One region of the Streptomyces sp. NPDC041940 genome, then DNA from elsewhere that is predicted to be linked to it. Evidence: riboswitches for the same ligand, from Rfam matches in the RefSeq annotation. Region 1 holds a riboswitch; the other holds the start of a gene.
The links. Region 1 has a riboswitch for thiamine pyrophosphate ahead of ACZ6I3_RS28500 (thiamine ABC transporter substrate-binding protein). Riboswitches for the same ligand answer to the same signal wherever they lie in the genome.
Positions count from the first base shown of each region.

Region 2: another riboswitch for thiamine pyrophosphate. It lies ahead of thiO (glycine oxidase ThiO); the one in region 1 lies ahead of ACZ6I3_RS28500 (thiamine ABC transporter substrate-binding protein).

Region 1 is NZ_JBVJBP010000019.1:163,990-167,382, reverse strand. Features, by position in the region: gene ACZ6I3_RS28505 (ABC transporter permease) at 1-602, opposite strand, end outside; gene ACZ6I3_RS28500 (thiamine ABC transporter substrate-binding protein) at 578-1,615, opposite strand; TPP riboswitch at 1,740-1,846, opposite strand; gene rlmN (dual-specificity RNA methyltransferase RlmN) at 1,886-2,992, opposite strand; gene ACZ6I3_RS28490 (SRPBCC family protein) at 3,068-3,393, opposite strand, start outside.
Region 2 is NZ_JBVJBP010000001.1:690,504-693,896, forward strand. Features, by position in the region: gene ACZ6I3_RS02975 (thiazole synthase) at 1-291, opposite strand, end outside; gene thiS (sulfur carrier protein ThiS) at 294-494, opposite strand; gene thiO (glycine oxidase ThiO) at 491-1,660, opposite strand; TPP riboswitch at 1,658-1,769, opposite strand; gene ACZ6I3_RS02990 (avidin-fold protein) at 1,822-2,172, shown strand; gene ACZ6I3_RS02995 (NAD(P)/FAD-dependent oxidoreductase) at 2,205-3,393, shown strand, end outside.

The DNA of each region.
Region 1 (3,393 bases):
GGACCGAGCGCCGGCAGCGTGACCTGCCGCCAGGCCTTCCAGGGGGACGCCCCGAGCATCCGCGCGGCCTCCTCCTGCCGCGGGTCGAGCTGCGCCCAGAGCCCGCCGACGGTCCGTACGACGACCGCGTAGTTGAAGAAGACGTGCGCGAGCAGGATCGCCCACACGGTGGTGTCCAGCCGTACGCCCCACAGCTCGTCGAGCAGCCCGCCCCGCCCGACCAGCGCCAGGAACGCCGTACCGACGACGACCGTGGGCAGCACGAACGGGACGGTGACGGCCGCCCGCAGCACCTGCTTGCCCCGGAAGTCGAAGCGCGCGAAGACGTACGCGCCGGGGAGCGCGATCAGCAGGGTGAGCGCGGTGGAGACGAGCGCCTGCCAGGTGGTGAACCACAGGACGTGCCGGACATCGGACTGCGCCAGCACCTCCCCGATCCGCCCGAACCGCCAGACCCCGTCGACCTTCAGCCCGCGCGCGACGATCGCGGCGACGGGGTAGGCGAAGAACGCCGCGAAGAACGCGACGGGCAGGGCGATGAGCCCGAACCGCGCCGCCGCGCCCCGCTGCCGGCCGCCTACTTGAGTACGAGTGAGGTCCACGACTTGACCCACTGATCACGGTTCTCGGCGATCTTCGCCGGGTCGAGGGTCTCGGGGTCCTTCGCCTGCGGCCCGAACTCCACGAACTCCGGCGGCACCTGGGCGCCCTCGCGCACCGGGTACACGAACATGTTGAGCGGCATGTCCTCCTGGAACTTCTTGGTGAGCAGGAAGTCGAGGAAGGCCTTGCCGCCCTTGGTGTTCTTCGCGTTGCTCAGCAGCCCGGCGTACTCGACCTGCCGGAAGCAGGTGCCCTCGGCGACCCCGGTCGGTGCCGTGTCCGGCTTCGGATCGGCGAAGATGACCTCGGCGGGCGGCGAGGAGGCGTACGACACGACGAGCGGCCTCTCGCCCTTGGCCTTCTTGCCGCCGGCCGAGCCGGAGAACTCCTCGTTGTAGGCCTGCTCCCAGCCGTCGACGACCTTCACGCCGTTGGCCTTGAGCTTCTTCCAGTAGCCCTGCCAGCCGTCGTCGCCGTACTTCGCGGCGGTTCCGAGCAGGAAGCCCAGGCCGGGCGAGGAGGCGGAGGCGTTCTCGGTCACGAGCAGGTTCCTGTACTGCGGCTTGACGAGATCGTCGAAGCTCCGCGGCGGTTCCAGCTTGTGATCGGCGAAGTACTTCTTGTCGTAGTTCACGCAGATGTCGCCGGTGTCGACGGGCGTGACCCGGTGCTTGCCCTGGTCGGCGCGGTACTCGGCCTTGATCTGCTCGGAGCCCTTCGCCTCGTACGGCTGGAACAGCCCGTTGTCGAGGGCCCGTGAGAGCAGCGTGTTGTCGACGCCGAAGAAGACGTCGCCCTGCGGATTGTCCTTGGTCAGGATCGCCTTGTTCACGGCCTGCCCGGCGTCACCGTCCTCCAGGACGTCGACCTTGTAGCCGGACTGCTTCTCGAAGGCGGCGATGACGCCCTTGGACGCGGCCCACGAGTCATGGCTGACGAGGGTCACGGTCTTGGAGTCGCCGGACCCCTGGCCGTCACCGGACGACCCGCACGCGGCGAGCGTGCCGACCATGCCGAGCCCGACGACCACGGCCGTCAGCCGCTTGCTCTTGTTGCTCACTGGATTCCTCCTGGATGACCAGGAGAAGACGCGGCCCCGCCCGGGAACTCAGGGGATCCCGGGCAGGGCGCAACAGCTCGAGTGATGACCGATCTCCCTACCCAGAATGACCTGGGCCAGGTTCGGAGGGTCTGCGGCCGTGTGCCGCACTCTCAGCGCTGTGGCGCTCCCCTGTCGGAATATGCAGGTGTCGGATATGCAGATGTTCTTACGCCGGTCAGACTACCGTTCGGTGGCCGCGAGCTGACCACACGCCCCGTCGATCTCCTGTCCACGGGTGTCCCGGACCGTCACCGGCACACCATGGGCGGCGATGGCCTCCACGAACGCCTTCTCGTCCTCGGGCCGTGAGGCGGTCCACTTCGACCCGGGCGTCGGGTTCAGCGGAATGAGATTCACATGCACCGGCTTGCCCTTGAGCAGCCGCCCGAGCCGGTCACCGCGCCAGGCCTGGTCGTTGATGTCCCGGATCAGGGCGTACTCGATGGAGAGCCGCCGCCCGGACTTGGCGCTGTACTGGAACCCGGCGTCCAGCACCTCGCGCACCTTCCACCGCGTGTTCACGGGGACGAGGGTGTCGCGCAGCTCGTCGTCGGGCGCGTGCAGCGAGATGGCCAGCCGGCACTTGAAGCCCTCGTCGGCGAACCGGTGGATCGCCGGCACGAGACCGACCGTCGAGACGGTGATCCCGCGCTGCGAGAGCCCCACCCCGTCGGGCTCGGGGTCGGTGAGCCGCCGGATGGACCCGATGACCCGGTTGTAGTTGGCGAGCGGCTCGCCCATGCCCATGAACACGATGTTGCTGAGACGGGCGGGCCCACCGGGGACCTCACCGTCCCTGAGCGCCCGCATACCGTCGACGATCTGGTGCACGATCTCGGCGGTGGACAGATTCCGGTCAAGACCCGCCTGCCCGGTCGCGCAGAACGGGCAGTTCATCCCGCACCCCGCCTGCGAGCTGATGCACATGGTCACCCGGTCCGGGTACCGCATCAGCACGGACTCGACGAGCGTCCCGTCGAACAGCCGCCACAGCGTCTTGCGCGTGGTGCCCTGGTCGGTGGACAGATGCCGCACGACGCTCATCAGCTCGGGCAGCAACGCCTCCTGCAGCTTCCCCCGGGCACCGGCCGGAATGTCGGTCCACTGCTCCGGCTCGTGCGCGTACCGCGCGAAGTAGTGCTGCGAGAGCTGCTTGGCACGAAACGGCTTCTCCCCGACAGCCGCGACGGCCTCCTTGCGCTCGGCAGGAGTGAGATCAGCGAGATGCCGCGGCGGCTTCTTGGCTCCGCGGGGGGCGACGAATGTGAGTTCTCCGGGCTTAGGCATGGCTCAACCAGTGTCGCAGATCGCCGACGGTGGCCCGCGCCCCGCCCGTCCCCGCGACACCGGAGGCGATACGCCCTACTCGCCCACGTGCTCCAGCCGGTCCTTGAGGAGCTGCTCGTTGCGCGGGAGTTCCTTGCGGACCTGGGGGCGCATGACGAGCGGTACCAGGACCTTGCCCACGCCGTGGCCCTCGAAGTCGATCTCGATCGTCACGTGGGAGCGCTGCCCCTCGTCGAACGGCTCGACCTCGCCGTGCACCCGGGCCCGGACGGGGCCGTCGACACCGCGCATGCCCCAGGTGTGGGGCGGGTCGTACTCGACGACCTCCATGGTCATCGGCATCACGCGGCGGCCGACGTGCCGGGTGACCCGGAACCGGGAGCCGATGCCGAAGGGCCCCT
Region 2 (3,393 bases), on a different contig from region 1:
GACCAGGTCGGTGCCGAGGGCCTCGCGCGCGAGACGGGCCGTGAGGACGGCCTCTCCGGCGGTGAAACAGCCCGCCGTGTTGGGCAGCACCCGGATGCCGAGCCGGTCCAGGACGGACAGCACGGAACCGTGCACCGAGGGGTTCACCCGGCGCATTGCGACCGTCGTCAGCTCCGTCCGCGACGCGACCAGCGAACGCTCCAGCACGTCGAGGCTGGGCGCCCCGCCCGTGCCCATGATCAGGCGGGACGTGAAGGACGTACCACCGAGGACAAACGGATCGTCGGCCATGGTCAGCCTCCTTGGACGGCGGTGAGGACTTCCACACGGTCTCCCTCGGCGAGGGACGTGGACGGCCACCGCGTGCGCGGGACGACGGTTTCGTTGAGGGCGGCCGCCACTCCGGAGGGCGAGGTGGTGAGCGACCTCACTACGGTGTCGAGAGCCGTGCCGGGCCGGACGTCCCGGGGCTCCCCGTTGACGGAGATGTTCATACGGGCTGCTCCGTGAGTGCGGTGATGGTACTGAAGCGCTTGGGGGTGAAGGGACGGGCTTCCTCGGGGAGTTCGCCCGTCGCCAGGACGTGCGCCATGGCGTCGCCGGTCACCGGCGTGAGCAGGACACCGTTGCGGTAGTGCCCGGTGGCCAGCAGCAGGCCCTCGAGACCGGTCGGGCCGAGCAGCGGCGCGTTGTCGGGGGAGCCGGGCCGCAGTCCCGCCCGGGTCTCCGTGAACGGCAGCTCGGTGATGCCCGGGACCAGCTCGTGGGCGTCGCGCAGCAGCTCGTACACGCCGCCCGCGGTCACGGTGGTGTCCCATCCCGTCTCCTCGCTGGTCGCCCCGATGACCAGCTCGCCGCTCTCGCGCGGCACCAGGTAGACATGGCTGCCGCGCACGACCGCGCGCACGGTCCGGCTCAGGAAGGGCCCGTGCCGCCCCGGCATGGTCAGCCGTACGACCTGCCCCTTCACCGGTCGCACGGGAGGCAGCACGTCCTCGGGGACGCCCGCGAGCCGCCCGCTGAGGCTGCCCCCGGCCAGCACCACCTGCCCCGCCTCCAGGGCGGTCCCGTCGGCCGTGACGACGCCGGCGGCCCGGTCCCGTACGACGGTGAGCCGCTCCGCCCACGCCCGGTGGATGACCACTCCTGCCCGCTCGCACGCCGTCACCAGCGCCCCGGACAGCCGCCGCGGGTCGATCTGGTGGTCGCCGTCGACCCGCAGCCCGCCGCGCACGCCCGGCGCGAGCATCGGCTCCAGGCGACGGCACTCCCGCCCCGACAGCCACTGCGAGTCCAGGCCGGACTGCTGCTGCAGGGCGTGCAGTTCACGCAGATGGGCCCGGTCGTCGGCGTCCAGGGCGACGGCGAGGGTGCCGCAGCGGCGGTAGCCGAGGTCGTGGCCCGTGAGGTCGGTGAGCTCGGCCGCGAAGTCCGGGTAGCGCCGGGCGGAGGCGAGGTTCAGGCCGAGCAGGGTCTGCTCGCCGTAGTGCAGTTCCGTGACGGCGGCCAGCATGCCGGCCGCCACCTGTGCGGCCCCGCCGCCCGGCTCGGGGTCCACCACGGCCGTGACCAGCCCGCGTTGTGCGGCCCGCCACGCGGTGACCAGGCCGATGATGCCGCCCCCGATGACGAGGACGTCTGACGTTCGCGTGCGCGACATGGGCGTCCAGCCCCTCCCTTCGCCGGCATGACCCGGATCAGGTTCGTACGGTCGGAGGCCGCCAGCCTCCCTCTCAGCCCGGTGCGTCCGGGCTCCCGCGAGTGCTCTACGTTGGCCACCCTAGCCCGATGCCGTATGTCGCAGTAAGGGAGCCTCCGTCCATGGCCCGATCCCTCGACGGTCTTCTCCTCGCCCCGGTCGCCGACCAGGCGCCGGGCCAGGTGGGGACCCGCACCCGGTTCACGTACCACGAGAAGGACGGCGAGATCTGGGCCGAGTACACGGGCGGCGACGTCGTACGGGGGCATCTCGTGGGTACCCGGGAGGATGACCGGCTGGACTTCCGCTACGTACAGCTCAAGCAGGACGGGACCACGTCCTCGGGGCACTGTGTGTCGACGGTCGTGGAGCTGCCCGACGGGCGGGTGCGGCTGGAGGAGAGGTGGGAGTGGGAGTCCCAGCGGGGCAGCGGGACGAGCGTTGTGGAGCAGGTCACTGCGCATGAGCACTGACTGACAAAACGTCAGGTGTCTATGGTGATCAGGTGAGCGAGCAGACACAGGAACCAGGTCCGTCAGCGCCGCGGCGCGTGGTCGTGGCGGGCGCGGGCATGGCCGGTGTGCAGACCGCGGTCGCCCTGCGGGAGCAGGGATTCACCGGCACCGTGATCCTCATCGGCGCCGAACCCCATCAGCCGTACGACCGGCCCCCGTTGTCCAAGGCCGTCCTGCTCGGCAAGGCCGAGGGCTCCGCCTTCGACCTCGACTTCGAGGCCCTCGGCATCGAACTGCGACTCGGCTGCGAGGTGCTGGGCCTGCGCCCCGGCGACCACGAGCTGGACACCGAGGACGGGCCCGTGCCGTACGACGCCCTCGTCGTCGGGACCGGCGCCGAACCGATCCGGCTGCCCGGCGCGGAGGGCGTGCCGGGCGTGCATCTGCTGCGCACCCTGGACGACGCCGAGCGGCTGCGGCCCGTGCTGGCCCGCAAGCACGACATCGTGGTCGTCGGGGCGGGCTGGATCGGCGCGGAGTTCGCCACGGCCGCGCGCGAGGCGGGCTGCGCGGTGACCGTCGTGGAGGCCGCCGAGCGGCCGCTCGCCGGGGCCCTGCCCGCCGAGGTCGCCGCCCCGATGGCCGGCTGGTACGCCGACGCGGGTGCGGTCCTGCGCACCCACGCGCGCGTGGAGCGCGTCGAGCCCGGGGCGGTGCTCCTCGACGACGGTACGCGGCTGCCGGCGGGAGCGGTCGTGGTCGGCATCGGCGCCCGCCCCGCCACGGCCTGGCTGGCCGGCTCCGGAGTGGAGCTCGGTGCCCAGGGCGAGATCGTGTCCGACCAGCACCTGCGTACGTCGGTGCCGGACGTGTACGCGGTCGGCGACTGCGCCTCCTTCCCCTCGGGGCGGTACGGCGAGCGCCTGCTGGTGCACCACTGGGACAACGCCCTCCAGGGGCCGCGCACGGTGGCCCTGAACATCGTCGGCGGGGCCTCGGGGGAGGCCCCGGCGGTGTACGACCCGGTGCCGTACTTCTGGTCCGAGCAGTTCGGGCGGTTCGTGCAGTACGCCGGGCACCACGCGGGCGCCGACACGACCTTGTGGCGGGGCGACCCGGCAGGGCCGGCCTGGACGGTGTGCTGGCTCCGCGGTGACCGGCTGGTCGCGCTGCTGGCGGTGGGCCGCCCCCGGGACCTGGCGCAGGGGCGTCGCCTGATCGAGTCGGGCGCCGCCATGA